One region of the Diaphorobacter nitroreducens genome, then DNA from elsewhere that is predicted to be linked to it. Evidence: riboswitches for the same ligand, from Rfam matches in the RefSeq annotation. Region 1 holds a riboswitch; the other holds the start of a gene.
The links. A riboswitch is a leader RNA that binds a small molecule or an ion and turns the genes downstream of it on or off. The one in region 1 is predicted to bind glycine.

Region 1 (14,794 bases):
TGATCGCACCTCCCGCGGTGTATGTTCCCCGTTCGCCCATCTATATGTATGTGCCGCCGGGCCATGCCAAGAACTGGTCCAAGCACTGCGCGCGCTACTCTGCTTGCGGTCAACCCGTGTATTTCGTGAAGGAGCCCCCGCGCCGGCCCGGCAAATTCCGCGATGACCGCGACCGGTTCGATGGCCGTTCGTTTGACGATGGCCGCGGCCACTGGAACGGCCGCGACCGGGATGATGACCATCGCGGCCGTGGGAATGGAAAAGGCAACGGCAACGGCCGAGGCCACGGGCGCGGTGATCGCTGAGGCAGGCGTGAAGCCTGGCATCTGATGGCCGCAGCACGATGAGGGTCCAGGCTTTTCGAGGGAGGCATTTCCCTCCCGAAGTTTTCGAGCCAACACTGCGTGTGCTCGGCGGTGTTGCCTTAAGCTTGTGTGCCTATGGCAAATGTGACGTTCTCCCCTCCCTATACACCGCCCTCACAGGTCGTCGCGCAGTTGCGTGACCGGGGTTATGCGGTGCTGCAACCCCGGGACACAGCGACATGGGTGGGATGTGCCTTGAACGATTTGCAGGCCCTGGCGGCCGACTGGTCGGATCTGCCCCCGGATGACTACCTCAAGGACGGAGGACGGTACCGCAGGCGGCGCCACTCCTGCTTCATTGTCGAGGGCCCCGCCGTGAACCAGGCACCGCACCGCGCGCACTGGCAGCCGGTGGAGTACAACGCGCTGCACGGAGGGCTGCAGCGCTGGTTTGCGCCCATGCGTGACGAAACGGTGGCTCGACCAGTGTGGCGGCAACTCATGCAGGCGGCTGCGGGCCTCTCGCAAGCGATGTGCGGGCAGCCGTCTCAACCCTGCTACATCGAAGCACATCAGTTCCGCATTGACACCGAGGGCGGCATCGGCCGTCCGACACCCGAAGGCGCGCACCGCGACGGCGTGGACCTGGTGGCGGTGTTCCTGGTAAGCCGCCAGGGCATCAAGGGTGGAGAGACCCGCATTTTCGAAGCCACGGGCCCGAATGGACAGCGGTTTACCTTGAGCGAGCCCTGGTCCGTCATGCTGCTGGACGATGCGCGCATGATCCATGAAACCACACCCATCCAGCCCACCGAAGATGGCGGCTGGCGCGATACCCTGGTGGTTACCTGCCGGGGCGGTGGCTTTCAAGGGGATGCGTCCCAATAATTGATGCGAATCAAGCCTTGGAGGCCGCGTACGCATCACACTCGTTGTTGTTGCGGGCCTTCCAGGCCTGCCACCCTAACCAAAAGGAGGTTCCATGTTCAAGCACATTCTGATTCCCGTCGATGGCTCGGAGACGTCCATGAAGGCCGTGGCCAAGGCGGCAGCGCTGGCCAAGACCTTCGGCAGCGCCGTGACGGCGCTGTACGTGATCGACCCTTATCCCTTCACGGGGGTGGGCGCCGATTTCGCCTACGGCCAGGCGCAATACCTCAGTGCCGCGACGGCCGAGGCGAACACGGCCCTGGACGCCGCCAAGGCCGCTGTCACCCAGGCAGGCGTCGCCAGCGTCAACACCATGGTAGGCGAGGGGCATGCGATCCACGACGGCATCCAGCGCGCCGTCGAGAGCACGGGCGCGGACCTCATCGTGATGGGATCGCACGGTCGCCGCGGGCTGGAAAAATTGGTGTTGGGCAGCGTCACACAGCGCGTGCTGGGCGTGGCCCACGTGCCGGTGCTGGTCGTGCGGGATTGACCCGGGGCGTACGTCGCCACACATGAAAACGGCTCGCAACGCGAGCCGTTGTCTTTTCGCGCCTCGGTCACGGAACGGGGCGCTGCGAGCACGGGTTATTCAATCCGTGCACCCGAGGCTTCCACGATACCCTTCCACTGCACGTATTCGTTCTTGAGCAGGGTCGAGAACTGTTCCGGCGACATGGCCTGCGGCTCTGCGCCTTGCGCTTGGATGGCAGCCTTCATGTCCGCGGTGGCGAGCAGCTTGTTGACTTCCGCGTTGAGCGTGTTCACCACGGCTGGCGGCGTGCCTGCCGGCGCCAGCACGCCGTACCAGGTGCTCACGTCAAAGCCCTTGAAGCCGGACTCGGCCACCGTGGGCACGTCGGGCAGCGACGAACTGCGCTTGGCCGAGGTGACCGCCAACGGGCGCAGCTTGCCCGCCTTGATCTGACCCATGGCCGAGGGCAGCGACGAAACCAGCAGTTCCACATTGCCCGCCAACGCATCCATGAGTGCCGGGTTGGAGCCTTTGTAGGGCACGTGGCTCAGCTTGATGCCGGCAGCTTTCTCGAACAGGTCGCCCGCCAGGTGAATGGAGGTGCCGTTGCCGGGCGAGCCATAGGTGACGGTGCCCGGCGCGGCCTTGGCGGCCGCCACCACATCGGCCAGAGATTTGTACTTGGAGTTGACACTCGTGGCGATGACCACGGGCGTGTACGCCACGTGGGCCACGGCCGTCAGGTCCTTGGTGGGGTCCCACGGCAGGTTCTTGTACAGCCAGGGGCCGATGACCAGATTGTCCTTTTGGCCCATGACGATGTCATAGCCTGTGGGAGCGGCCTTCACCGCCTCGGTAATACCGATGGTGCCGCCAGCCCCCGGCTTGTTGTCGGCCACCACGGTCCATTTGTTGGCTTCCGTCAGCTTGGCGGCGACCAGGCGGGCCAGGATGTCGGTGCCGCCGCCGGGCGGGAAGGGCACGATCAAACGGATGGGCTTGGCGGGATAGGCGCCGGCAGCGGGTGCACTGGTCTGGGCATGTGCAGGCATAGCGCCCAAGGCACAGGCGAGGGTGGCAAGAGAAAGGATGTGTCGACGAAGCATGGGGAAAAAGTCTCCTGGAGAACCTGGTATGGAACATGGCGCATCTGGCGCGCGCCCGCCTGGATGATGGCCCAGCCATCGTGGGCCGCACCGTGCCGAAGCGCGCGCATGCCATCGCCATCGGCGATGGCGGGGCGGGGCGTGTCAGAGGCGCTCGAAAATGGCAGCGATGCCTTGCCCACCGCCGATGCACATGGTCACCAGCGCGTACCGGCCCTGGATGCGCTGCAGTTCGTGCAGTGCCTTCACGGTGATCAGCGCACCGGTGGCGCCGATGGGATGGCCCAGCGAAATGCCCGACCCGTTGGGGTTGACCTTGGCCGGGTCCAGGCCCAGGTCGCGCGTGACGGCGCAGGCCTGCGCGGCAAAGGCCTCGTTGGCCTCGATCACGTCCAGGTCGTTGACCGTGAGGCCTGCCTTCTTGAGCGCCAACTGCGTCGCAGGCACGGGGCCGATGCCCATGTACTTCGGGTCCACGCCCGCATGGGCGTAGGCCACCAAGCGCGCCAAAGGCTTTGCGCCACGGGCCTGCGCTGCCTTGGCATCCATCAGCACCACAGCGGCAGCCGCATCGTTGATGCCCGAGGCATTGCCCGCCGTCACCGTGCCGTTGTCTTTCGCAAACACGGGCTTGAGCTTGGCCATGTCGTCCAGTGTCGCGCCGGCGCGGAAGTGCTCGTCGGTGGCGTATTGCACCTCGCCCTTCTTGCTCTTGAGGGTGACCGGGACGATCTGGTCCTTGAAGTAGCCCGCTGCCGTGGCACGCTCGGCACGGTTGTGGCTCTCCACGGCCAGGCGGTCCTGGTCTTCGCGCGTGATGCCCCACTTGGCGGCGATGTTCTCGGCCGTCACGCCCATGTGGATGTTGTGGAAGGGGTCGTGCAGGGCGCCGATCATCATGTCGATCATCTTGAAGTCGCCCATGCGCGCGCCCCAGCGGCTGGCGAGGCTCGCGTAGGGTGCGCGGCTCATCACCTCCGCGCCGCCGCCGATGGCCACGTCGGCATCGCCCAGCTGGATGGTCTGTGCGGCCGACACGATGGCCTGCAAGCCCGAGCCGCACAGGCGGTTCACGTTGAACGCGGGCGTGCCCTCGGCGCAGCCGCCCTGGATGGCCGCCACGCGCGAGAGGTACATGTCCTTGGGTTCGGTGTTCACCACGTGGCCAAACACCACATGGCCGACGTCCTTGCCGTCCACTTGCGCGCGAGCCAGCGACGCGCGCACCACGAGCGCGCCCAGCTCGGTGGGCGGAACGTCCTTCAGGCTACCGCCAAAGGTGCCAATGGCGGTGCGCACGGCACTGACTACGACGACGTCACGGGACATGGTTTTCTCCTGTAATGGTTTTGAATCAAATCAGGCTCTAGCGCTTATTGGATAAGCGCTAGCAGCTACAAAATGCATAGTAATAGTTGCACTGCGCCGGGGCACGGCATCAGGCCTCGCGCACGTCGGCCACGGGGTTGGCGCCGAAGTCTGTACGCTGCAGCCAGGCGAGCACGCGGGCAGCCGCGGCGTCTGGCGAGGTGAGCATGCCGCCCGTCTTGAGGGCGGCGAAGTTCTGCACATCCGGAAAGTCGGCCGGGTTGGCGCCGCGCAGCTGGATCTGCATGTCGGTGTCGATCACACCGGGAGCCAGCGAGCATACCTTGGCGCCGTGGGGCTTGGCGGCTTCGTCCAGCGCCAGGCACCGCGTGAAATGGTCCATGCCGGCCTTGGCCGCGCAGTAGCCGGACTGGGACGCCATGGCGCGACGCCCCAGCCCCGAAGAGATGTTCAGGACCTTGCGCGCCACGGAGTGGGGCGGTGCAGCCCAGCCTTCGGTCGCGCCCAGGAAGGCGGCCGTCAGCAGCATCGGCGCCTCCAGACCCACGCGCAGCGCATTGGCCAGATCGGCCATGTCCTGCGGGCTGGTGCATGCCGACAGCGGCGCGATGCGCGGGATCACGCCGGCGTTGTTGATCAGCGTGGCGCTGGCGTACCGGCTGGCAGGCTGCGTGGCCAGCCATTCGCGCAGGCGCTGAGCGGCCTGCGCAGGCTGGGCCAGGTCCACGCTCCATTGCTCCAGCGTCGCGCCCTGCGGCACGGCCGTGGACAACGGCGCAGAGGTGCTGCGCGCCAGGCTGATCAGCGTGTTGCCGGGTTTCAGCAACTGGTGTGCCATGGCCAGGCCCATGCCGCGCGAGCCGCCGGTGAGGATGTAGAGGTGTTGCGTCATGCGGGCATGGTAACGGCCACGCACGCGGCGATCAAAACGGCGGTGCCGAGGCAAACGTGCACCAGCCACCCTGCAGCGGGTGCGCGAACTCCAGCACGCAGGCGTGCAGCAACAGGCGCGGTGCGCGGGCTTGTACCGACGCATCGGCATAGAGCTGGTCGCCCAGGATGGGGTGGCCCAGTGCCGCCAGGTGCACGCGCAGTTGGTGCGTGCGACCGGTGACGGGTTCCAGCTCCACGGAGGTGGTGTCGCGGGCGGCGTCGTGCGCCAGCACGCGCCAACGCGTGAGGCTGGGCTGGCCGTGCGTGGCATCCACTACGCGCAGCGGACGGCGTTCCCAGTCCGCCGCGATGGGCAGCGCGATCTCGCCCCAGCCGTCCGCGTGCGCAGGGTCGGGCGGCGGCATGCGGCCCGCCACCACGGCGCGGTAGCGCTTGTGCACCAGCCGCTGGGCGAAGCTGTGGCTGAGGGCCCGCTGCATCGCGGCGCCCCGCGCCATGAGCACCAGTCCCGACGTGGGCTGGTCCAGCCGGTGCACGATGAGCGCGTCGGGCCACAGCGCCTGGGCGCGCGTACTCAAGGCATCCTGCTTGTCGGGGCCCCGTCCGGGCACGCATAGCAATCCCGAGGGCTTGTCCAGCACCAGCAGCGTGTCGTCCACGTGCACGCTGCGGACGCCCTCTGATGGGCCGGCCGGCATACCCTGCAAAGGTGCATGCGCCCCCGCCGTCTGTACGGCCTGCGGTGCTGTCAACTCAACCGCCATGGGCCAGCCGGTCCACGGTCGCGCACAGCTCTTCCACGTCATTGGGCTTGTGGATCAGCGCGCGTGCGCCTTCGGCCAGCGCGGCCTGTTCGATTTCCGCCGTCACATAGCCGGAGGCCAGGGCCACTGGCAGGTCGCTGCGGATGGTGCGGGCCGCGCGCACGAGATCCAGGCCCGAGTAGCCCGGCATGTTGTAGTCCGTCACCAGCAGGTCGTAGCGCTCGGGGTGGGCCTGCAGGGCGTCTGTGGCTTGGTGCGGGTCGGTGAAACCGCTGACCTCGTAGCCGCGGCGGCGCAGCAGGCGCTGCACCAGAAAGACCAGCGCCTGGTCGTCGTCCACGTACATCACGTGCAGCAGGCGGTCTGTTGCCGGCGCCACCGCGGGCGGGCTGGCGGGCGCGGCCGGCGCGGGAACCTCCGACAGGGCGGCCATCATGGCGTCCGATGCCACGGGAAAGTACAGCGTGAAGCGGCTGCCCTCGGCGGGTGCACTGTGCACGTCCACGCCACCACCGTGGGTGCGCATCACGCCGTGCACCACCGCCAGTCCCAGGCCGGTGCCCTGGCCCACGGGCTTGGTGGTGAAGAAGGGTTCGAAGATGCGCGACTGGGTGGCGGCGTCCATGCCCGGGCCGTTGTCATGCACGCGCACGGCCACGTAGTCGCCCGCGCTCAGGCCCAGGCTTTCGCGCATGCGCTGGTCGGGCTGGATCAGCGCAGCATCCACGCGAATGCGGCCACGGCGGCTGCCGATGGCGTGCACGGCGTTGGTGCACAGGTTCAGCACCGCTTGCTCCACCTGCGTGGCATCCGCCAATACGGGGGGCAGGTCGGGGGGGACATGCACGGTCAGCTCGATCTCGGGCGGCAGCGTGACCCTCAGCAGCCGTTCGGTGTCGTGCACCACCTCTGCCAGGGTGACGGCCGCACGCTTGGGCGGCTCGTTGCGGCTGAAGGTGAGGATCTGCCGCACCAGGTCGCGGGCGCGCCGGCCGGCCTTGTCGATTTCCAGCAGGCTTTCGTACATCGGCGTGCCGGGCGGGCAATCGGCTTTGGCCAGCTCCACGTTGCCCAGGATCGCATGCAGGATGTTGTTGAAGTCGTGCGCGATGCCACCGGCCATGGTGCCGACGGCCTGCATCTTGTGCGACTCGCGCAGCTGTCCCTCCAGCGCGTTGCGGCGGGCTTCTTCGCGTTTGCGGGCCGTGAGGTCGCGGGCAAACACGGTGGTGGTCTCGCCTTCCGCATGGCGCTCGAACGACACGCTGATCTCCACCGCCAGCTCGCGGCCCGATGCCGTGAGCGCCGTCATCTCCCCCAGCGCCGCCTGCGTGGTCAGTTGCGCGAACGCCAGCACCTGCTGGGCCTCGGGCAGAAAGCGGCTCAACGGGCTGCCCAGCGCGTCGCTGGTGGCGCACTGGAACAGCATCGCCGCCGTGGGGTTGAACACGGTGATGCGCTCGTGCTGGTCCACGCAGATGATCGCGTCGAGCGCGGAATTGATCACCGCTTCCAGCCGGCGCTCGCTGGTGTGCAGTTGCACGTTGCGCTCCTGCAGCTCCTGTGCGCTGCGCTGCAGGGCCTGGCGTTCGGCCAGCAGCGGCCCCTGGTCGATCACGGCGCACAGAAACTGCGTGAGCGGCGCGTCCTGCTCGGAGCGCGACTCGATGCGCGCGATGTGCAGGTCGCCAGTGATATGGCGGCCCTCGCTGATGTGGAACACAACCTCCGTGGCCTCGGCCGTGCCCGTGGCCCGCGCCTGGTCGAAAGCCTCGCGTACACGCGGCGCGTGGCTGTCGCTCACGAAGGGCATCAGTGCCGTCAGGGGGCGGTCCGTCTCGCGCGGTTGGAACGAGCGCTGTGCCATGGAGTTGGCCTGGACCACCATGTCATGCTCGTCCACCACCATGAGCGACAGCGGCACGCTGGAAAACAGGGCCTCGAATCGCTCGGAAGCGCTTTCGGCCGCGGCCTGGCTGTAGCGCAGCACCTGGTTCTGCGCCTCCAGCTCGGCCTGTGAGGCGCGCAGCTGCGCAATCAGCTCGGCCACGTCGCCGCTGGCCCGTTGAGGGCCGCGGCGCTCCGGCTGCTCAGGGGGGGCGAGGCAGGCTCCGCGGCGGGAAACAGCAGGGACAGGTCGGGGCGGCTCATGGGAATCGGGCAATCCGCAGGCCTGCCAGTGTACGCGTCTGCCTGGTGCCCTACAGGCCGGTGCCGCTGCCTCGTTCAGCGGCGCACCGACAGCAGCTCGATCTCGAAATTCAGCGTGGCGTTGGGCGGAATCACGCCGCCCGCGCCGCGCGCGCCATACGCAATCGCCGGCGGGCAGGTCAGCTTGGCCTTACCGCCCGGCTTCATGCGCTGCACGCCTTCGGTCCAGCAGGGGATGACGCGGTTCAGCGGGAACTCGGTCGGCTCGCCGCGCTTGTAGGAGCTGTCGAACTCCTTGCCGTCGGGGAAGGTGCCGCGGTAGTGCACCTTGACGGTGTCGGTGGCCTTGGGTGATTCACCGCTGCCGTCCTTGAGCGATTCATAGACCAGGCCGCTGCCGGTGGTGACGGCAGGGGCCTGCGCCTGGGCTGCGGAGACGAGGGCAAGCGATGCGAGCAGTGCGAGAAGGGGGCGCATGGGTCAAATGTTCAGAAGCAACAAAGGCCCGATGGTAGGGCCTTTGTGAATGCCTGTGCGGAGAAGGCCGTCAGCCCAGTTCGCTCACCGGAACACAGCTGCAGAACAGGTTGCGGTCGCCGTAGACGTTGTCCACACGGCCCACGGGGCTCCAGTACTTGTTCTGGCGCAGGGCGGCAACGGGATAGGCTGCCGCATCGCGCGGGTAGGGGTGCTGCCAGTCGGCTGCCAGCAGGCACTCGGCCGTGTGGGGCGCGTTCTTGAGAGGGTTGTCGTCCTGCGGCCAGGTGCCGGCCTCGATCTGGCGGATCTCGCGCCGGATGGCGATCATCGCGTCGATGAAGCGGTCCAGCTCGAACAGCGTCTCGCTCTCGGTGGGCTCCACCATCAGCGTGTTGGGCACGGGGAACGACAGCGTGGGGGCGTGAAAGCCGTAGTCGATCAGGCGCTTGGCCACGTCCTCGGCCATCACGCCGCTGGTGTCCTTCAACTGGCGCAGGTCCAGGATGCACTCGTGCGCCACATGGCCGTTGGCGGAAGCGTACAGCGTGGGATAGTGGTCCTTCAGGCGCGCGCTGATGTAGTTGGCGCTCAAGATCGCTGTCTCGGTCGCGGCCTGCAGACCGTCGGCACCCATCATGCGGATGTACATCCAGCTGATGGGTAAAACGGCTGCATTGCCCAAGGGAGCTGCGCTGATAGCTCCTGTTTTGGAAGCAATGCCGCCCGTGGCGTGGCCGGGCAGGTAGGGCACGAGGTCCTCCACCACGCACACCGGACCCACGCCGGGGCCGCCGCCGCCGTGGGGGATGCAGAAGGTCTTGTGCAGGTTCAGGTGGCTCACGTCGCCGCCGAACTCGCCCGGCGCGGCCACGCCGACCAGGGCGTTCATGTTGGCGCCGTCCACATACACGCGCCCGCCGTGGCTGTGCACCAGCTCGCACAACGCCTTCACCTGGGTCTCGAACACGCCATGCGTGCTGGGGTAGGTGATCATCACGCAGGCGAGGTTGGCACTGTGCTTCTCGCATTGGGCCTGCAGGTCCGCCATGTCCACGTTGCCGTTCTCGTCGCACTTGGTCACCACGACCTGCATGCCCACCATCTGGGCGCTGGCGGGGTTGGTGCCGTGCGCGCTACTGGGGATCAGGCAGATGTTGCGGTGGGCGTGCCCCTGCGCCGCGTGGTAGGCCTTGATGGCCAGCAGGCCGGCGTATTCGCCCTGGCTGCCTGCGTTGGGCTGCAGGCTGATGCCGGCGTAGCCCGTGGCCTGGCACAGCCAGGCGCGCAGTTGCTCGTCGAGCAGGCGGTAGCCTTCGAGCTGGTCGGCCGGGGCGAACGGGTGCACGTTGGCGAACTCGGGCCAGGTGATGGGGATCATCTCGCTCGTGGCGTTGAGCTTCATGGTGCATGAGCCCAGCGGGATCATGGTGCGGTCCAGCGCCAGGTCCTTGTCGGACAGCTGGCGGATGTAGCGCAGCATGCCGGTTTCGGAATGGTGGGTGTTGAACACCGGGTGTGCCATGAAGCGGCTGGTGCGCGCCAGAGCATCCGGGAACAGCGCCGGTGCGCCGGCCGCGTCCATCGCCTCGATGGTGGGCAGTTGCTGGCCGTCCCGCGCAAAGATCTTCCACAGCAGCTGGATATCGGCGCGGGTGGTGGTCTCGTCCAGCGAGATGCACAGGTATTCATTCCAGGCTTTTCGCAGGTTTGCGCCCATCTGGACTGCGCGAGCAGCTATTGAATCCGTAGCATCCTTGGTGTGCAGGCTGAGTGTGTCGAAGGCCGAGCCATGGTGGCGGCTGGTGAACCCCAGCTGTGCCAGGCCGCGGCTCAGGATGGCGGTGAAGCGCGCCACGCGGCGGGCGATGCGCGTGAGGCCCTCGGGGCCGTGGTACACGGCGTACATGCTGGCGATCACGGCCGGCAGCACCTGGGCCGTGCAGATGTTGCTCGTGGCCTTCTCGCGGCGGATGTGCTGCTCGCGCGTTTGCAGCGCCAGGCGGTAGGCGGGCTTGCCGTGCACGTCCACGCTCACGCCCACCAGGCGGCCGGGCAGACTGCGCTTGAATTCGTCGCGGCAGGCCATGAAGGCGGCGTGCGGTCCGCCGGCGCCCATGGGCATGCCAAAGCGCTGGGTGGAGCCCACCACGATGTCGGCGTCCCACTCGCCGGGGGCCTTGAGCAGCGTGAGCGCCAGCAGGTCGGTAGCGAAGATGGCTGCGGCCTGTTTGGCGTGGATGGCGTCCACGTCGGCCTGCCAGTCCTGCACCCAGCCGCTGCTGGCAGGGTACTGGATGAGGGCGGCGAAGAAGTCGCCGGCCAGGGCCGCCTGCCATTCCTCCTGGGAATTGGCCACCACCACGGTGATGCCGATGGGGGCGGCGCGGGTCTGGATGACTTCGATGGTCTGCGGGTGCGCATCGCCGGCCACGATGAAGACGTCGCTCTTGGACTTGACCGAGCGCTTGGCCAGCGTCATGGCCTCGGCGGCAGCGGTGGCCTCGTCGAGCATGGAGGCGTTGGCGATGGGCATGGCCGTGAGGTCGCACACCATGGTCTGGAAGTTGAGCAGCGCCTCCATGCGGCCCTGGGAGATCTCGGCCTGGTAGGGCGTGTAGGCCGTGTACCAGGTAGGGTTTTCCAGCACGTTGCGCAGGATGACGCCCGGCGTGTGCGTGCCGTAGTAGCCCTGGCCGATGAAGCTCTTGAGGATGCGGTTCTTCGACGCAATGGCCTGGAGCTCAGCCAGCGCCGCGGCCTCGGTGGCCGGCGCGGGCAGGTCCATGGGGCGCTGGCGCGCGATGGAGCGCGGCACGATGGAATCAATGAGCGCTCGGCGCGAAGCCTCGCCGATCACCGACAGCATGTGTGCTTCGTCGGCGGCGTCGATGCCAATGTGGCGGGGCAGGAATTCAGCGGCGTTTTCAAGCGCCGCCAGGGGCAGGGGGGAGGGCATCTGCATGGCGAGGGACCAGTCTCAAGAGCGATGGGGCGGTGCGGCGGCGCCGTGTGCACGGCGCCGCGGGTGCATCAGGCGTTCTGGGCGAAGGCGGTATAGGCCGTTTCGTCCATCAGGCCGGCGAGCTGGCCGGCGTCGCTGAGCTTGACCTTGAAGAACCAGCCCGCGCCCAGCGGGTCGGAGTTGGCCAGGGACGGGTCGGCGCGCAGGGCCTCGTTGACTTCGACGATTTCGCCGGACACGGGCATGTAGACATCGGCAGCGGCCTTGACGGACTCGACCACGCCGGCCACGTCGCCCTGGGCAAAAGTGGTGCCCACCGCGGGCAGGTCCACGAACACCACATCGCCCAACGCATCCTGCGCGTGGACGGTGATGCCAACGACGGCCGCGGCCGGGTCGGCTGCGTTGATCCATTCATGGTCTTTGGAAAACTGGATGCTCATGGGGGGCTCCGGGAAGAAGAGGTGGAAGGAAAAGGTTTGAGAGTGGTCAGCCCGCACTGTAGCCGGGCTGACCTGGGCGCGGTGGCAGTTCGCCGCGGTGAATTCAGCCGCGGTAGTAGCGTGTGGGAACAAAGGGCGTGGCAGCCACTTCCATGGGCACGGCCTTGCCGCGCACCATGGCGTTCACACGGGTGCCGGGGGCGGCATGGGCGGGCATTACGTAGGCCAGGGCGATGGGCTTGTCGGCAGTGGGGGCCAGCAGGCCGCTGGTGACTTCGCCGATGCGCTCGCCCGACTCGTTTTGCAACTCGGTGTGCTCACGCACGGGCACGCGCTCCAGCGCCACCAGGCCCACGCGCTTGCGCGTGAGAGTGGCCGGGCTGTCGATCTGGGCCAGCACCTTGTCGGCACCTGGAAAACCGCCAGCGCGCGCGCCGCCTGTACGGCGCACCTTCTGAATGGCCCAGTTCAGGCCGGCTTCGGGTGGGGTGGTGGTGGTGTCGATGTCGTTGCCATACAGACACAAGCCGGCTTCCAGGCGCAGCGAATTGCGTGCGCCCAGGCCGATGGGCTTGACCTCGGGCTGGGCCAGCAGCGTGCGCGCCAGGGCCTCGGCCTGCGTGGCGGGCACCGAGATCTCGAAGCCGTCCTCTCCGGTGTAGCCGCTGCGCGTCACGAAGCACTGCGCCCCGGCGATGTCGAAATGCCCGCCGGTCATGAACACCAGTTTGTCCACGCCTGGTGCCAGACGCGCGAGCACCGCTGCCGCCTGTGGGCCCTGCAGCGCGAGCAGGGCCTGGTCGGGCATGGGAATCACCTGGCAGCGTTGGCCGATGCGCGCCTGGATGTGGGCAATGTCGCCCACCTTGCAGGCGCCGTTGACGATCACGAAGAGCTCGTCCTGCGCCATGCGGAAGAACATGAGGTCGTCGATGATGCCGCCCTCGTCATTGAGGAGCAGGCCGTAGCGCTGCTTGCCCACGGGCAGGTCGACCACGTCCACGGGCATCAGCGTCTCGAACGCGGCAGCGGCGTCAGGGCCGACCAGCTTGAGCTGCCCCATGTGCGACACGTCAAACAGGCCGGCCGCCGTGCGCGTGTGGTGGTGCTCGGCCATCAGGCCCATGGGGTATTGCACGGGCATGGAGTAGCCGGCGAAGGGCACCATGCGGGCGCCCAGTTCGATGTGCAGGGCGTTGAGGGGAGTGGTGAGCAGGTCGGACATGGCGGACAGGGCAATGGGCGAAGGCAAATGGTGGAGCGATCTCTCGATCGCCGATTTGCCCCGCTGTCCGCTTTACCTGAGAGATTCACCCCGCCTGCATGGCATGTCACGGGGCTTGCTCCTTCGGTGGGCCGCATGCTGCTGCGGCCTCTCTCCAGCAAGGGAAACACCCGCATCCCTGCGGGCGTGTCGCCAGTCCTTTTGCCTGAGCGTTCGGCTGCTGCCTGCGCCTTCGGCGGCCCGGCCCTGGGGGGCGCGGACTCTCTCCTGACGGGACGGATTCTATCTATTTTGCGTACACGAGATCACGCAGGGCCAGTGAAAGCGATGGCACGTAGGTGATGACCAGGAGGCACAGCAGGACCACGCCCACGAACGGCAACAGGTGGGCGACGATACGATCCAGGGAGATGCGCGCCACCGTGCATGCCGCGAACAGGTTCACGCCAAAGGGCGGCGTGATCATGCCGAGCGCCAGGTTCACCACCATGATCAGCCCGAAGTGCACCGGGTCCACGCCGAAGTGCTGGGCCACCGGCGCCAGGATCGGCGCCAGCACGATGATGGCGGCGCTGGTCTCGATGAACATGCCGATCACGAACAGCGCGGCATTCACGCCCAGCAGGAACAGCGCGGGCGACTGCAGCACCTCCTGCAGCCAGCGGCCGATGGCGTCCGGCACGCCAGCGCGCGTGATGAGGAAGGCAAACAGGCCCGCATTGGCAATGATGAACATGATCACCGCCGACGAGATGGCCGACTTGCGCAGGATGGCGAACAGGTCCGCGACGCGGATCTCGCGGTAGATCAGCATGCCCACCACCAGCGCGTAGAACACGGCCACGGCAGAGGCCTCGGTGGGCGTGAACACGCCGCCGTAGATGCCGCCCAGGATGATGACTGGCATCAGCAGTGCCCAGCCCGCCTGCAGCAGCGCGCGGCCGAAGGGCATGCGCCCGTCGCCGTCATGCTTGCCCCAGCCCTTGTACTTGCAATACGCCCAGACGAACAACATCAGCGCACCGCTGATGAGGATGCCGGGGCCGAAGCCGGCGATGAACAGCTCGCCAATCGACACCTCGGCCGCCACACCGTACAGGATCATGGGGATGGACGGCGGGATGATCACACCCAGCTCGGCACTGGTGGCTTGCAGCGCGGCCGCGTAGCTGGTGGGGTAGCCATGCTTGATGAGCGCAGGAATCAGGATGGCGCCGATGGCGAACGTGGTCGCCACCGATGACCCTGAGACGGCCGCGAAGATCATGCAGGTGAGCACGCAGGTCATGGGCAGGCCGCCCTGCACGCCGCCCACGATGCTCTTGGCAAACTCCACGAGCCGGCGCGAAATACCGCCGGTCTCCATGAGGTTGCCCGCCAGGATGAAGAACGGAATGGCTGCGAGCGGAAACTTGTTGATGGAGGCGAACATCTCCTTCACGGAGATCAGCATGTTGGCGTTCGCCACCTGGATGCCCAGGATGGAGGCCAGCCCGATGGAGACGGCCACGGAGATGGTGAGCGCGAAGCACAGCACCATGGTGGAGATCATGACCGTGGTCATAGGGCCTCCACGCGCGTCATTTCATGTACTCGTCGTCCCCCGAGGGGGTCGCTCGCTTGCTTGAGGTGGCTCTGCGCGGTGCTCATTGGGCAGTCTCCAGTTCATGGCGCTGCGGGTCGATCAGATTGCCCACGATGCCGAGGATGCTGAACAGCCCACCCACGGG
Region 2 (14,794 bases), 1.6 Mb from region 1:
GGACCTGGTGGCCGAGATGGCGGGCCGCACCAGCAGCGGCTACCTGTTTGGCGGCGTGGTGGCCAGCCGCGGGGCGCAGGTGCAACTGGCGCTGCCCGCCGGCGGCGAGGGCGACGGCGTGCTGCACGGCGGCCTGTCGGGCGTGGCCTTTGATGCGCAGGTGGAACTGGTCTCGCGCGTCACGCAGGGCTGCCAGCCCATCGGCGCGCAGGCGGCCATCACCGCCGCGCAGGACAACGTGGTGCTGGAGCTGGACGGCGAGCCCGCGCTGGACGTGCTGCTGGACACGCTAGGGGTGACACTGCAGGGCGACGCCCAGGCCGCCCTGCGCGCCGTGCGCGCCACGCTGGCAGGGCTGGAGGACGCGGACGCACCGCAGCGCCAGCGCACGGGCCATTTCGGCGCCGACACGCGCGTGCGCCACATCGTCGGGCTGGACGCGACGCGCAGCGGCGTGGCGCTGGGTGACCATGTCGAGGTGGGCATGCGCCTGGCCTTCTGCCAGCGCAACGTCGGCGCGGCCCGTGCCGACCTGATGCGCATCTGCGCCGAGATCCGTGAGGAGCTATCGCCCCAACTCGAAGAGGCGCAGGCGCTGCCCGCCGCAGGCAGCGCGCCGCATGCCGAGCCGGCGGGCGGCCGGCGCATTTGCGGTGCGCTGTATGTGAGTTGCTCGGGCCGCGGCGGGCCGCACTTCGGTGGGCCCAGCGCCGAGCTGCAGATCGTGCGCCATGCGCTGGGCGACGTGCCCCTGGTGGGCTTCTTCGCAGGCGGCGAGATCGCCGCGCACCGGCTCTATGGCTACACGGGCGTGCTGACGGTGTTCGTCGCGCCGGACGGGGCTTTATAAGCCTTTTGGGCCTCTAGCGCCCGTCCACCAAGCGCAAGCAGCTATGCAATGCATAGCGCCGTGGCGCTTGCTCAAACGCCGATGACGGCGGGGCGGGGCGCCGCAGCAGGGCGCGGCAGGCCGCAGAACGCGAAGTCCAGCTCCGGCTCCAGCCCGCTCACGATGCGCGCGATGGACTTGCCCGAGCCGCAGGCGTGGGTCCAGCCCAGCGTGCCGTGGCCAGTGTTCAGGAACAGGTTGCCGTAGCGCGTCTTGCCGATCAGCGGCACGTTGCTCGGCGTGGCGGGGCGCAGGCCGCTCCAGAACTGCGCCTGGCTCGCATCGCCCGCGCCGGGAAAGAGCTGCTCCACGCGCCGCACGATGGCTTCGCAGCGCACGGCGTTCAGTGCGCGCTCGTAGCCGTTGAGCTCGGCCGTCCCCGCGATGCGCAGCCGGTCGCCCTGCGCGCTGGTGTAGCGCGAGAAGACCAGCTTGTACTCATCGTCCGTCAGGCTCACCTGGTAGGCGGCGGCCGCGTCGCGCACCGGCAGCGTCACCGAATAGCCCTTGGCCGGGTAGATCGGCAGGCGCAGGGCCAGGGGCTGGGCCAGCAGCGGGCTGAATGCGCCCAACGCCAGCACGTAGGCGTCGCCGCGCACGCGCTCGTAGCCGCCGGCCTCGTTGGTGATCTCCACATGGTCGATGGCGCCGCCCGCCTGGTGCAGCGCGGTGATGTGGCAACCCAGGCGGAATTGCACGCCCGCGGCCTGGGCCACGCCGGCCAGCGCGCGCGTGAACAGGTGGGCGTCGCCGGACTCGTCCTCCGCCGTGTAGGTGGCGCCCGCCAGCTGCGGGCGGACGTGGGCCAGGGCTGGCTCGATGCGCACGGCCTCGTCTGCGTCCACCACGCGGCGGTGGCAGCCCAGCGCACGCATCTGCTCGGCGGGCGCCAGCGCGGCGTCGAACTCCTGGGTGCTGGTGTAGAAGTGCAGGATGCCCTGCGTGCGCTGGTCGTACTGCAGGCCCGTGTCGGTGCGCAGTTGCTGCAGCGTACTGCGGCTGTAGCTGCCCAGGCTCACGATCTGCTCGATGTTGTGGCGCGTGCGCGCGGGCGTGCATTCGCGCAGGAATTGCAGGCCCCAAAGCCACTGGCGCATGTCCGCGCGCAGGCGAAACAAGAGCGGCGCATCCTCTTTGCCCAGCCACTGCAGCACCTTGAGCGGCGCGCCGGGGTTGGCCCAGGGCTCGGCGTGGCTGACCGAGATCTGGCCGCCGTTGGCGAAGCTGGTTTCCGCACCGGGCACAGCCTGCCGGTCGATGACGGTGACCTCGTGGCCGAGTTGCTGGAGGAAGTACGCAGAGGTGGTGCCGACGACGCCGGCGCCCAGAACGATCACGCGCATGGTTTACAAGCCTTTTTCAAGGTTTGCGCAGGCAGGGCGCGCGCGAGCAGCTATTGAATGAATAGCGAACAGCGGGCGCGACATGGCCTGGCTGCCGCTCCCCCTGTCCTTGGTACCTGAGAGATTCATGCCGCGCGGGACCGTGCGCGGCACTTGCTCCTTCGGTGCGCCACGGCGGGCGTGGCGGCTCTCCAGACGGCTGTGTGGGTGTGCAGTACGGAACCTGAGCGTGTATGGGAGTTTGCGCCTTCGGTGAAACGGCATGCAGCCGTTTGCTCTCCTGCGCCGGCCATCGTAGCTGCGCGGGCGCGATGGCCCCAGCGGGCTAACCCTCAAACCATGAACACGCTCTCAGGGTGGGGCGCTGGGCGCATGCTCAGGGGTAGACCGCTTCGCCCAGGTTGAGCATGAGGCGGTTGGCCCAGGCGAACAGCGCGGCGGCGTGCACCGTGTCCAGGATTTCCAGGTCGCTCAGGCCCGCGGCGCGCAGCGGCGCGAGGTGCTGCGGCCCGAATGCACCGGGCGCGCGCGTGAGCGCGGCGCTGGCCTGCGCCAGGGCGCGCTCGCGGGCGTTGGTGCCGGCGCTGTCGGGGTCGGCGAAGATCTGCGCGATCACGTCGTTGCGCTTGGCCAGCTGCTCGAAGCGCTGCGCATGCACCGACGCGCAGTACACGCAGCCGTTGATGCGCGAGACCACGGTGGTGGCTACCTCGCGCTCGGCGCGCGGCAGGCCGCCAGGCGCGTACATGATGGCGTTGAACGCCTCTGAGCGCTCGGCGAGCACGCGGGGCTGGTGCGCCAGCACGAGGTAGAAGTCCGACGTGCGTGCCTTGGGGTGGCTTGCGTCGAGCACGGCGTTCTGCTCGGCGCTGGCGGTGGCGGGGTCCACCACGGGCAGCCAGGCCTTCCAGTCCAGCGTCTCGCTGGTGTAGCCGGCCAGGCGCAGTGGCTCGCCGGGCGGGGGCAGGTTGGCGGGGTGCACGAAGGGCGCGTCCGGCGTGGTGGGAGCGACCGCCGTGGCTGCGGTGCCCGCGGGGCCGAGGGTGGCCAGCGCCGCCACGCCGGCCACCAACCGCGCCTGGTAGGCCACGAAGCCGATGAGCTGCGCGAGCAGCACCACGTCCGGCGTGGCGAGGCCCGCCTGGGGCAGGGCGAGCAGGGCCGCGCGGTCGGCCGCGGCGGGCTGCGTGGCCAGCAGCTGCGTGAAATGCGTGATGGCTTGCCAGCGGGCATCCGCCGCGGGGGCGGGCAGGCCGGCCAGGCGCGCGCCGTAATGGTCGGCCAGCGTTGCCACGCCGCTGGCGGCCGCCACGGCCTGGGCCACGGACAGGCGCTCGGCCAGCGCCAGGCCCCCGGGCAGTTCGGGGGCGAGCAGCAGGTCTTCGCAGGCCTGGGTGGCGGTGATGGCCTTGGCGCGCTGTTGGCGCGCGGCCTGGGCATGGGGGGCATGGCCCAGGCGGGCGAGTTGGTCGATGGTGTCGGTCATGGCGAAGGCAGGATGCGTTGGGAGGTGTCGGCGGGCGTCCATTCGTCGCCCAGCAGTTCCGGCTCGGCATAGGCCTGCAGCGCGGCGAAGTGGTGCTCCACGTCCTCGCGGTACAGCAGGCCGGCGATGCCGCTGGCCAGGCGCCGTGCGCCGTCGCTGATGGCGGGAATGTCGCCCGACACCGTGCCGTGCGACAGCGCCGCCGGGTAGCAGAAGCAGTGGATGCGGTCCAGGCCGGGGCAGGCGCCGGCGGCTTTCTCGCGGAATTCGAACACCGGGCCGAGGTCGGGCGAGTCGGACAGTTCGCGGTCTTCATCGCCGGCGGGCGGCTGGTAGCGCTCGCCCCAGGTGCGCACATGGCGCGCAAACGGCGCGAACTCGGGCTTTTGTGCCCAGTCGATCACGAAGCCTGTGGCGAGGACCAGGAAGTCGAACGCAAACGTGCCCTTGGCCGTCGCCACGTGCAGCGCGTCGCCCACCTGCGTGACGCCCTGCACCGCGCAACCGAAGTGGAAGAACGCATGGGCGTGCCGCGACACGCGCAGCGTGCTGCCGTGCGGCGGCGGCACCTGCTGCACGTTGATGTAATGGCGGATGCGCCACTTCCATGCGTCGGGCAGGTCGTGGTGCCCTTGCGTGAGGCCGGGCACGCCCGAGCCCTTGGACTTGTTCACCGTGGGCATCACCGCGCGGCGCGCGATCAGGTCCACGCTGGCGGCGCCGCATTCCAGCGCCGTGCCGGCGCTGTCCATCGCGGACGAGCCCATGCCGATCACGCCCACGCGCTTGCCCTTGAGCGTGGCGTAGTCCAGCACGTCGGACGAATGCGCCCACAGGCCACCCTGTGCGGCGTGGGCCACGCCCCGCATGAAGGCAGGGACCTGCGGGCCGCCCAGGCCGTCGCGGCCCGTGGCCAGCACCACGCGGCGCGCCAGCCAGGTGGCGTGGCCGGTGGGGGCCTGCACGTCCACCGCCACCAGGCCGTCGGCGCGTGGGTGCACGGCAGTGACGGTGTGTTCATTGCGCACGTCGGCCTGCGTCACGCGGCGGTACCAGCGCAGGTAGTCCATCCACTGCAGGCGCGGGATCTTGTCGAGCGCGGCCCAGGCCTCGCTGCCCCACTGGGCCTCGAACCAGGCGCGGAAGGTGAGCGAGGGCACGCCGAGCGCGGGGCCGGTGAGCTCCTTGGGCGAGCGCAGCGTGTCCATGCGCGCCGTGGTGGCCCAGGGGCCCTCGTAGTCGGCGGGCGCGCGGTCCAGCAGCACGGCGGCAATGCCCTGCTGCGCCAGCGCCATGCTGGCCGCCAGGCCCGCCTGGCCGGCGCCGATGATGAGCACGTCGGTGACGGGCTGCCCTTCATGGGTGCGTGGCGGCAGCCATGCGCGGGCGCGCCAGTTGAGGGTGAGCAGGTCGTGCCGCAGGCGGTCTTCGAGGGCGGCCAGGCCGGCCGCCCCCAGGGGAAGCGAAAGTGACATGGAGGGCGTCGAAGAAAGCGTGGAGGGCGAAATCAGTCGATGCTGATTTTGGCGTCCTTCACCACCTGCGCCCACTTCGCGCGGTCCTTGTGGACCGTTTGGCGGAACTGCTCGGGCGTTTCGATGCGCACCGTGTTGCCCTGCGACTCGAAGCGCTGGCGCACGTCGGGCTGCTCCAGCACCTCGCGCAAGGCGGTGTTCAGCTTCTGGACCACGGCTGGGTCGGTGCCCTTGGGCGCGAAGATGCCGAACCAGATCGAGCTGTCAAAGCCCTTGGTGCCGGGCAGGCCACTGGCGCCGATGGGCGGCACCTCCTTCACGGCCGCCACGGGCTTGGCCGTGGTCACCCCCAGCAGGCGCACCTTGCCGGTCTTGTAGTGCGGCAGCACGGTCTGCACCTGGTTCATGATGCAGCAGGTCTCTCCGCGCAGCACGGAGGTGATGGCCTCGGGCCCGCCCTTGTAGGGCACGTGCACCATGTTCAGGCCCAGGCGCGCATTCAGCTCGGCAAAGGCCATGTGCGTGCCCGTGCCGTTGCCGGTGGAGGCGAAGTTGTACTTGCCCGGGTTGGCGCGCACGGTCTCGACGAACTCCTTGAGGTTCTTGGCGTCGATCACCGCGGGGTTGATGGTCAACACGTTGGACACGTCGATCAGCGGGGCGACGGGCACGAAGTCGGCCTCCACGTCGAACGGCAGGTTCTTGTAGAGCGCGGCATTGCTGCCGTGCGTGGCGGCCGTGCCGAAGGCCAGGGTGTAGCCGTCGGCCTTGGCCCGGGCCACGTACTCACTGGCGATGTTGCCGGCCGCGCCGGACTTGTAGTCGATGACCACGGGCTGGCCGAGTTTCTGGCCCAGCGGCTCCTGCACCGCGCGCGCCACCACGTCCACGCCCGATCCGGCCGGAAAGCCCATGATCAGGGTGACGGGCTGCTTGGGCCAGTCCGTGGCCTGGGCGAGGGCGGATGTGACGGTCAGCAGCGTGGCCAGGGCGGCGGTGGCGTGGCGCAGGAGGGGCATGGCAAATTTCCTTGTGATGGGTCAGTGCAAGGCGGCGCCCTATCGTGTAGGCACAGCCGAAACACGCCCATTGTGGAGAAATTCACATGCGCACGCGCTATATGCATATGGACGGCCCGTCGCCGTCCCGGGCCATGCTGGGCGCGGACGACCGGCGCTCGGCCGTTCATCTCCGGTAGGGGTTGTCGGGCCGGCGGTCGTGGCGGTTGGGCACGCCGTCGCCATCGCGGTCCCAGCCGCCGCGCACGAAGCGCCATTGGTCACCGCGCTGCACCCAACGCGGCTGGCGGTAATGGTGGCCGTGGCGCACCTGCATCCACTGGCCGGGCACCCACACATGGCGGTGGCCGCGCCATTCCCAGTGGCCCTGCGACCAGACCATGCCGCGGCGCGGTGCAGGCACGCGCTCGTAGCGTGGAGGCGGTGGCGCGTGGTATTGCACCGCATAGGCGGGCGGTGCCGAGTAGTGGGGCGTGCCGGCCTGGATCACGACGGTGGCGTTGGTGGCCGCATGCGCGGCGCCTGCCAATGACAGCAGGGCGACGAGGCTGCCGGCTGCGGCAAGGGTGGTGGTGCGGACCATGGCGTTCTCCTGTGTTGTGGGATGCGGCGCGGGGCGCTGCGGGAGACTCCATGCTGCGGGCCGCATGTCAACGTTTCGGGCGCGTTGTTGCATCCCCGGCAAAGGTTTGTGAGCAGGTGTGACGACGGCCTTCCGGCGGGCAGGACTCAGGTGCTGGTAGGGCTGAAGCCCTTGTCAGAGAAGCGGTACAAGCTCCTTTTTCAAGAGTGAGAGAGGCGCGACCAGTGCGTGGCGAGGCGCCGCGGTGCTTGGCGCACCGCCCGCCACGCCACGATTGCTTGCATGTACCGTGGGATTGACCCCTCTGGGGCCGCCCCCCCTAGATCAAACACCGCACACGGCTTGGAGAACTGGGGGCTTTGCATGGACACACCCAACTGGGCCCTGGTGGCCCATGGCTCGATGGCGCGCCTGCTGGAGCTTGACCCCGCGGCAGCCACGCACTGGACGGAAAGGCAATGCCTGACGCATCCGGCCGCCCGCCTGCATGGCAGTGCGGCGGGGCATGAGCCGCCCGGACATTCGATTGCAGGACGCAGCGGTCTGGCGCCGCGCAGCGAGGCCGCCGCGCAGGAGCGGCGCACCTTCGCGCGCGAGGTGGCCCACGCGCTGCGCGAGGCCGTGTTCGCGTCCAATCCTTTCCTCGGCGAGCTGATGGAACAGCTGGATGGTGTCACCCATCAGCGGCTGGTGGCCAGCCATGCACAGGATCTGACGCACCTGAGCTTGCAGGAGTTGGCGCGGCACTTGCAGGCAGAACGCGGCGGCTGACACTGCCCCGGTGTGAGGACCGACCATGCGCGCCATGGTGCTGGACGGACCCGGCCAGCCGCTGCGGCTGGCGGAGTTGCCGTGCCCCGTTCCGCAGGCAGGCCAGTTGCTGCTGGCGGTGCAAGCCTGCGGCGTGTGCCGCACGGACCTCCACCTGCGTGACGGCGATCTGCCGGACGCGGTGTGGCCCCTTGTGCCGGGGCATGAGATCGTGGCCCGTGTCGCCGGCCTGGGGCCGGGCGTGCGGGGCTGGCGGCAGGGACAGCGGGTAGGCGTTCCTTGGCTGGGGTGGACCTGTGGGCACTGCCGGTTCTGCACCAGTGGGCGCGAGAACCTGTGCGTGCAGGCGTGTGGGGGCGACGGATGGTCCAGTGTGGGCACCGCGAAGGGGGAAGTCAATGGCAGGCCGACTGCGTCGGGTTTTGGGTGTTTTAAGGCGCTGGCACCCGTCCATCAAGCGCCATAAGCTATTAATATAGGAGCATCACGGCCTTGCGGTGCGGCGCATCTGGGCAAAGGCCTCGAACTCCCAGCTGCGCATGGCCAGCAGCAGGGTGTAGCCCTCGCGCTCACGCTCGGGCAGGCGCTGGTCGGCCAGGTGCTGCTGCGCGAAATCCTGGGCCACGCGTTGCAGCCGCTCGGTGAAGGCCGGCGCCAGGCTGCGTGCGATGGAGCCGTGCACCAGCAGCACGCCCTCGCCCGGCGCGTCGAAGCCGCCGTTGAAGTAGTCCAGCAGTGCATGGTCGCGGAAGTAGTGCATCACCGGCCCGTGCGGGCGCCAGCGGAAGGTCTTGGCAAGCTTCAGGCGGTAGCGGTTGAGGGGGCGCAGTTCGATGATGCCGATGCGGTCGAGCTGCGCCAGGTACTGGATGCCCTCGGCCTCGCTCAGCCGGTAGGTGGTGGTGATCTGCTCCAGGGTCCACTGGCTCAGCACGCAGATCGCCATCAGCAGCAGCTTCTTGTCGGCCACCACGGCCTTTTCCTGCTCCTGCGTCAGCTCGCTCAGCAGCGGCTGGCTGTCGGCCACGCGCCGCGCCAGGTCGGCAAAGTCCAGCCGCAGCACGCGGCAGATGGCGTCGATGCGCGACAGCGGCATGTCGCCCTTGGCCAGCATGCGCTTGACGCTGGACTCGGCCATGCCCAGCGCCTGTGCCAGGCCGGCATAGGTCATCTGGGCGGACTTGAGTTCCTTCTTCAGGGCGATGACGAGGTCGGCGGTGGTGCTCATGGGGCGTGGAACGTAAAAAGTATCGAATGGCGATACCCTAAGTGTGATCCAAGCCACAAAGGCCCACAAGCGGCTGGCCTGCGCGGGCTTTGTGCGCACAATGCGCGGCACCTTCACACCCCAGCACACCGCATATGAGCGCGCAGCACCCCGTGACCTTGTCGCCCACCGCCCAGCCTGCCGAGGCGGCGCACCCCAACCAGTTCGCGCTGCTGCGCCAGCGCCGCTTCGCGCCGTTCTTCTGGACGCAGTTCGCCGGCGCGGCCAACGACAACCTGTTCAAGTTCGCCTTCACGGTGATGGTGACCTACCAGCTCAGCGTGTCGTGGATGCCGCCGGCGCTGGCGGGACTGGTGATCGGCGCGCTGTTCATCCTGCCGTTCCTGCTGTTCTCGGCCACGGCGGGGCAGCTCACGGACAAGTACGAGAAGACGCGCATCATCCGCTTCGTGAAGAACCTGGAGATCGCCATCATGCTGGTGGCGGGCGCGGGTTTCGTAGCCGGCAGCGCGGCCATCCTGCTGGGCTGCGTGTTCCTGATGGGGCTGCATTCCACGCTGTTCGGCCCCGTGAAGTTCGCCTACCTGCCGCAGGCCTTGAACGAGCGCGAGCTGACGGGCGGCAACGGCATGGTGGAGATGGGCACCTTCGTCGCCATCCTGCTGGGCAACGTCGCGGGCGGCCTGCTGGTGGCGCTGCCGGCCATCGGCCACACCACAGTGGCGGTAGCCTGCCTGGCCCTCGCCCTGCTGGGACGCCTGGTGGCGCAGTTCATTCCGCCGGCCCCGGCCACTGACCCGGGCCTGACGGTGAACTGGAACCCGGTCAGCGAGACGTGGCGCAACCTGAAGCTGGCGCACGGCAACACCGTGGTGTTCCGCTCGCTGCTGGGCATCTCGTGGATGTGGTTCTTTGGCGCGGTGTTCCTGTCGCAGTTCCCCAGCTTCGCCAAGGACGTGCTGCATGGCAACGAACAGGTGGCGTCGCTGCTGCTGGTGGTGTTCTCGGTGGGCATCGGCATCGGCTCGCTGCTGTGCGAGGTGCTCTCGCGCCGGCATGTGGAGATCGGCCTGGTGCCGCTGGGCGCCATCGGCATGAGCGTTTTCGCCATCGACCTGTACTTCGCCTCGCGGGCCCTGCCGCCGTCGGAGGTGCTCACCCTGGCGGCCTTCGCGGCGCAGCCCGCGCACTGGCGCGTGATGGCCGACCTGCTGCTGCTGTCGCTGTTCGCGGGCCTGTACAGCGTGCCCATGTACGCGTTGATCCAGATGCGCAGCCAGCCCACGCACCGCGCGCGCATCATCGCCGCCAACAACATCCTCAACGCGCTGTTCATGATCGCCAGTGCCGTGCTCGCGGGGGCGCTGCTGTCGGCGGGCTTCACGGTGCCGCAGATCTTCCTGTTCACCGGCATCGCCAATGCGGTGGTGGCGTTCTACATCTTCCTGCTGGTGCCCGAGTACCTGCTGCGCTTCGTGGCCTGGGTGCTGTCGCGCTGCATCTACCGTTTCAAGGTGCGCGGCGACGAGCACATTCCCACGGAGGGCGCGGCCATCCTGGCCTGCAACCATGTGAGCTTCGTCGATGCCGTGCTGCTGATGGCGGCCAGCCCGCGCCCCATCTACTTCATCATGGACCACCGCATCTTCCGCATCCCGGTGCTGGGTGCGCTGTTCCGCCTGGCCAAGGCCATTCCCGTCGCGCCGCAAAAGGACGATGCCGCCACCTACGAAGCCGCGTTCGAGCGCGCGGCCCAGGTGCTGAAGGACGGCGACCTGCTCGCCATCTTCCCCGAGGGCGGCATCACGCGCGACGGGCAACTGCAGGCGTTCAAGGGCGGCATCATGAAGATCATCGAACGCGCGCAGGCCGACGGCGTGCAGGCGCCGGTGGTGCCCATGGCGCTGACCAACCTGTGGGGCTCGTTCTTCAGCCGCATTGAGCAGGGCGGCGCCATGGTGCGGCCGTTCCGCCGCGGCATATTCAACCGCGTGGGGCTGAACGTGGGCGCACCGCTGCCGGCTGCCGAGGTGCAGCCCGCCCTGCTGCGTGAGCGGGTGGCGGGGCTGCTTCAGATCAGCGCCTGAGCCAGCAGGCGCCCCAGGGCCTGCGCATCCGCTGCGGCTTCAGCCGTTGCGAAAAAGAAAGCTGTACGCGTTCAGGGCCGGCACGCCGCCCAGATGCGCGTACAGCACCTTCGATCCGGCCGGGAATTCGCCGTTGCGCACCCGCTCGATCATGCCGTGCATGGACTTGCCTTCGTACACCGGGTCCGTGAGCATGCCCTCCTGGCGAGCGCACAGGCGGATGGCCTCCAGCGTGCCTTCATTGGGTAGGCCGTATTCCGGGCCGCCATAGCGTGTGTCCAGCACCACATCCTCGGCGGTGATGTCCTGGCCCAGCTCCACCAGATCGGCGGTGCTCTGCGCGATGCGCAGGATCTGCGCGTGGGTCTTCTCGGGCGTGGCGGATGCGTCGATGCCGATCACCCGGCGCGCGCGCCCGTCGGCGGCAAAGCCCACCACCATGCCCGCCTGCGTGCTGCCTGTGACCGAGCACACGACGATGTAGTCAAACCGAAAGCCCAGCTCTTTTTCCTGCTGGCGCACTTCCTCGGCAAAGCCGACGAAGCCCAGGCCGCCATAAGGGTGCTCGGAGCAGCCAGCAGGAATGGGAAAGGGCTTGCCGCCGGCCTGCTTCACGTCCGCCATGGCCTGCTCCCAGCTCGGGCGGATGCCGATGTCGAAGCCCGCCGCGTCCAGGCGCACGTCGGCGCCCAGGATGCGGCTCATCTCGATGTTGCCGACGCGGTCGTACACCGCGTCGCTGTAGTTGACCCAGTTCTCCTGCACCAGCACGCACTTGAGCCCCAAATGCGCGGCCACGGCGGCCACCTGGCGCGTTTGGTTGGACTGGATGCCGCCGATGGACACCAGCGTGTCGTAGCCGCCGGCAATCGCCTCGGGGATCAGGTACTCCAGCTTGCGCGTCTTGTTGCCGCCGAAGGCCAGGCCCGAGTTGCAGTCCTCGCGCTTGGCGTACAGCTCTACCCTGCCGCCCAGGTGCTGCGACAGGCGCTTGAGCGGCTGGATGGGCGTGGGGCCGAAGGTCAGGGGATGGCGGGGGAATTTCTGCAGGTTCATGGCGGTGTTCCAGTCGATGGGGAAGGTGCCTTGCATCGTAGGAAAACCGCGCATTAACAGGGTTGTGAAATAAGATGATCGCAAGAATCAAAAAAAGTACTTGCCGCCAAATAGCAGTATTTCATTTCCCCAATCAAGCAATGGCCGCAATAAAAAAACGCAACGTGAATGCCGCGGCAGAGGGTGCCGAGGTGGACCGCACCGACCGCGCCATCCTGCGCCTGCTGCAGCGCGACGCGTCGCTGTCCAACGTGGCCCTGGCGGCCAAGGTGCACCTGAGCCCGCCGGCCTGCCTGCGCCGCGTGGAGCGGCTCAAGCGGCTGGGCTTCATCGATGGCGTGGTGGCGCGGCTGAACCCGCAGGCGGTGGGTGCGGGCATGCTGGTGATGATCGGCGTGGTGCTGGACCGCTCCACGCCCGAGTCGTTCTCGGCCTTCGAGAAGGCGGCGGCCAAGATCTCGTGCTGCATGGAATGCCACGTGGTCACGGGCGAGTTCGACTACTTCATGCTGATCCGCACGCGCGACAGCGAGAGCTTCAACCGCCTGCATGCCGAGCAGCTGCTGTACCTGCCGGGCGTGCGGCAGGTGCGCTCGTTCATGGTGCTGCGCAACGTGTTGTCCACCACCGAGCTGCCGCTGGCGATCTGAATGCGGTATCGCATGGCGATACTTTTCGCCGCTGGATAGGTTACTGCGTCGGAATATCGGCTGCTTTGGCGCCGCGCGGCCGCAGCATCCGCCCCGTGTTCAACCAACGCCTGCGGGCACCGACCACCATGCATTCCTCTACCCCCACCCTCCAGCGCGACACGCGGGCCTGGCAGTTCCAGGTGTGGGCCTCGTTCGGCATCGCCGTGTTCCTGTGCGCCACCGGCCTGGCCTGGCTGCCGGGCGAGCGGCTGGAGGTGGCCTTCATGTTCATGGGCTACGTGTTCTGCCTGTCGGCGGCCTTCATGCTGGCCAAGTTCGTGCGCGACAACCAGGGCGCGCGCCGCGGCGCCGGCCAGGGTGGTGGCGACACCCCGCTGTGGAAGCTCGTCGTCTGGGGCGGCTTTGCCGTGGCCATGGGGCTCACCGGCTGGGGGCTGTGGGGCATGGCGATCAGCGCCACCTACAAGGCCTTTTTGGGCGTGAGCTGGCTGTACCTCATCACCTGCGCGTTCACGCTGGCCAAGATGCTGCGCGACCGCCACGAGGCGGATCTGGCCGACGCCCGCCTGCGCAGCCGCCTGCAGGCCCGCACCGAGGCCGCTGAATGATGCCCGCCGCGCAGGAGACCCACATGCCAACCCTTTTTCGCAAGACCTTCGCCCCCGCGCTGCTGGTGCTGGGCCTGCTGTGCGGCGCGGCGCTGCCGGCGCGGGCGCACAGCGAGGCCTCTGCCGCGCTGTCGCTGATGCCGGTGGCCTCCGTGGTCGTGGCCGCGGGCGGGGCGTCCGCGGCGGCGGGCGCCGTGGTGGCCCTGCCGGCGGCGCTGTCGGTGGGCGGCGCGGTGCTCACGGTGAAGGCCGTGCAGGCCTCGGCCACGGGCACGGTGTACCTGCTGGAGCGTGCATCGGACGGCGCCCAGGCCAGCGTGGAGGTGTCGGGCCGCGCCGCCGGTGCCGCCAGTGGTGCCGTGGGCACGGTGCTCACCTGCAGCGTGATCGGCACGGGCGTGATCCTGTCGGCCGCGGGCGAGGTGCTGGCCTTCGTGCCCAACGCGCTGGGCCGCGCGCTACTGCACAACGAAAGGCTCTGACCATGCGCACCCTGCACTGGATCGCGGCCGCCGCCCTGGCACTGGCGGCCATGGCGGCACATGCGGGCCGCTCCTGCGAGCCGCACAAACCCACGGCGCAGACCATCGCCCAGGGCATGCAGCTGGCGCAGCAGACGGCCCAGGCGCTGGACGCCAGCGGCGCCCGCGTGGTGGTGCTGGCGCGCGCGGGGCAGGACTTGTCCCGCTACGGCCTGCGCTACTCGCACCTCGGCTGGGCCTACAAGACGCCCGACGGCCCGTGGCGCGTGGTGCACAAGCTCAACGACTGCGGCACCGCCGTGGCCGCCGTGTACCGCCAGGGGCTGGGCGAGTTCTTCCTGGACGACCTGTGGCGCCATGAGGCCGTGTGGGCCGTACCCACGCCCGCCGTGCAGCAGGCGCTGCTGCCCGTGCTGGCCGACGGCGCGCGCGCCACGCGGCTGCACCAGCGTGCCTACAGCATGGTGAGCTATGCGTGGGGCACGACCTACCAGCAGTCCAACCAGTGGGCGCTGGAGACCCTGGCCCTGGCCATGGAGCCCGAGCGCGCCCAGACCCGCGCGCAGGCCCAGGCCTGGCTGCGGCTGCAGGGCTACCAGCCCACGGCGCTGCGCATCGGGCCGCTCACGCGGCTGGGCGGGCGCATGACGGCGGCCAACGTCGCCTTCGACGACCATCCGCCCGCGCAGCGCTACGCCGACCGCATCGAGACCGTGACGGTGGACTCCGCCCTCGCATGGCTGCAGCATGCGCGGCTGGCGGGCGCCCCGCAGGTGCAGGTGCTGGGTCCGGAGAAGTTTTAAGCAAAAACGGGCTCTTGCGCTTATCCATCAAGCGCGAGCAGCTACTATTTCAATAGTAAACATCGTGAGGGATCACACATGAGCAAGGCATTGCGACTGTCGGAGAAATGGTTTCGCCGCGGCCTGTGGCTGGTGGCGCTGGTGTTCGCCAGCTTTCTGATCGGGCTGGGCGGCACCATCGTGGGCGACCTGCCCAAGGTGGAGGCGCCCTTGCAGCTGGACGACTTCCTGGACCGCGACGCCGCCCAGGCGCTGCGCGCCCAGGTCAAGGAAGCGCGCCAGGCCGAGCAGGAGGCCCAGACCGCGCTGGA

Region 2: it holds a riboswitch for glycine, as region 1 does, so the genes downstream of both, BA022_RS16935 (D-amino acid dehydrogenase) here and gcvT (glycine cleavage system aminomethyltransferase GcvT) in region 1, are expected to answer to the same signal.

What each region holds. Positions count from the first base shown of each region.
Region 1 is NZ_CP016278.1:1,189,077-1,203,870, reverse strand. It holds gene BA022_RS05610 (hypothetical protein) at 1-305, shown strand, start outside; gene BA022_RS05605 (2OG-Fe dioxygenase family protein) at 441-1,193, shown strand; gene BA022_RS05600 (universal stress protein) at 1,288-1,728, shown strand; gene BA022_RS05595 (Bug family tripartite tricarboxylate transporter substrate binding protein) at 1,824-2,816, opposite strand; gene bktB (beta-ketothiolase BktB) at 2,961-4,145, opposite strand; gene BA022_RS05585 (SDR family NAD(P)-dependent oxidoreductase) at 4,255-5,037, opposite strand; gene BA022_RS05580 (RluA family pseudouridine synthase) at 5,069-5,737, opposite strand; partial or broken gene BA022_RS05575 (PAS domain-containing hybrid sensor histidine kinase/response regulator) at 5,793-7,954, opposite strand; gene BA022_RS05570 (FKBP-type peptidyl-prolyl cis-trans isomerase) at 8,030-8,431, opposite strand; gene gcvP (aminomethyl-transferring glycine dehydrogenase) at 8,502-11,396, opposite strand; gene gcvH (glycine cleavage system protein GcvH) at 11,465-11,839, opposite strand; gene gcvT (glycine cleavage system aminomethyltransferase GcvT) at 11,943-13,064, opposite strand; glycine riboswitch at 13,118-13,232, opposite strand; glycine riboswitch at 13,252-13,344, opposite strand; gene BA022_RS05550 (TRAP transporter large permease) at 13,351-14,628, opposite strand; gene BA022_RS05545 (TRAP transporter small permease) at 14,711-14,794, opposite strand, start outside.
Region 2 is NZ_CP016278.1:3,613,421-3,628,214, forward strand. It holds gene BA022_RS16930 (FIST signal transduction protein) at 1-850, shown strand, start outside; gene BA022_RS16935 (D-amino acid dehydrogenase) at 922-2,232, opposite strand; glycine riboswitch at 2,326-2,437, opposite strand; gene BA022_RS16940 (CMD domain-containing protein) at 2,609-3,718, opposite strand; gene BA022_RS16945 (NAD(P)-binding domain-containing protein) at 3,715-5,193, opposite strand; gene BA022_RS16950 (Bug family tripartite tricarboxylate transporter substrate binding protein) at 5,226-6,212, opposite strand; gene BA022_RS16955 (YXWGXW repeat-containing protein) at 6,379-6,795, opposite strand; gene BA022_RS16960 (host attachment protein) at 7,159-7,566, shown strand; partial or broken gene BA022_RS16965 (alcohol dehydrogenase catalytic domain-containing protein) at 7,592-7,945, shown strand; gene BA022_RS16970 (helix-turn-helix domain-containing protein) at 8,051-8,794, opposite strand; gene BA022_RS16975 (MFS transporter) at 8,929-10,881, shown strand; gene BA022_RS16980 (1-aminocyclopropane-1-carboxylate deaminase) at 10,921-11,937, opposite strand; gene BA022_RS16985 (Lrp/AsnC family transcriptional regulator) at 12,078-12,587, shown strand; gene BA022_RS16990 (YiaA/YiaB family inner membrane protein) at 12,716-13,198, shown strand; gene BA022_RS16995 (hypothetical protein) at 13,222-13,680, shown strand; gene BA022_RS17000 (DUF2145 domain-containing protein) at 13,683-14,483, shown strand; gene BA022_RS17005 (serine endopeptidase) at 14,562-14,794, shown strand, end outside.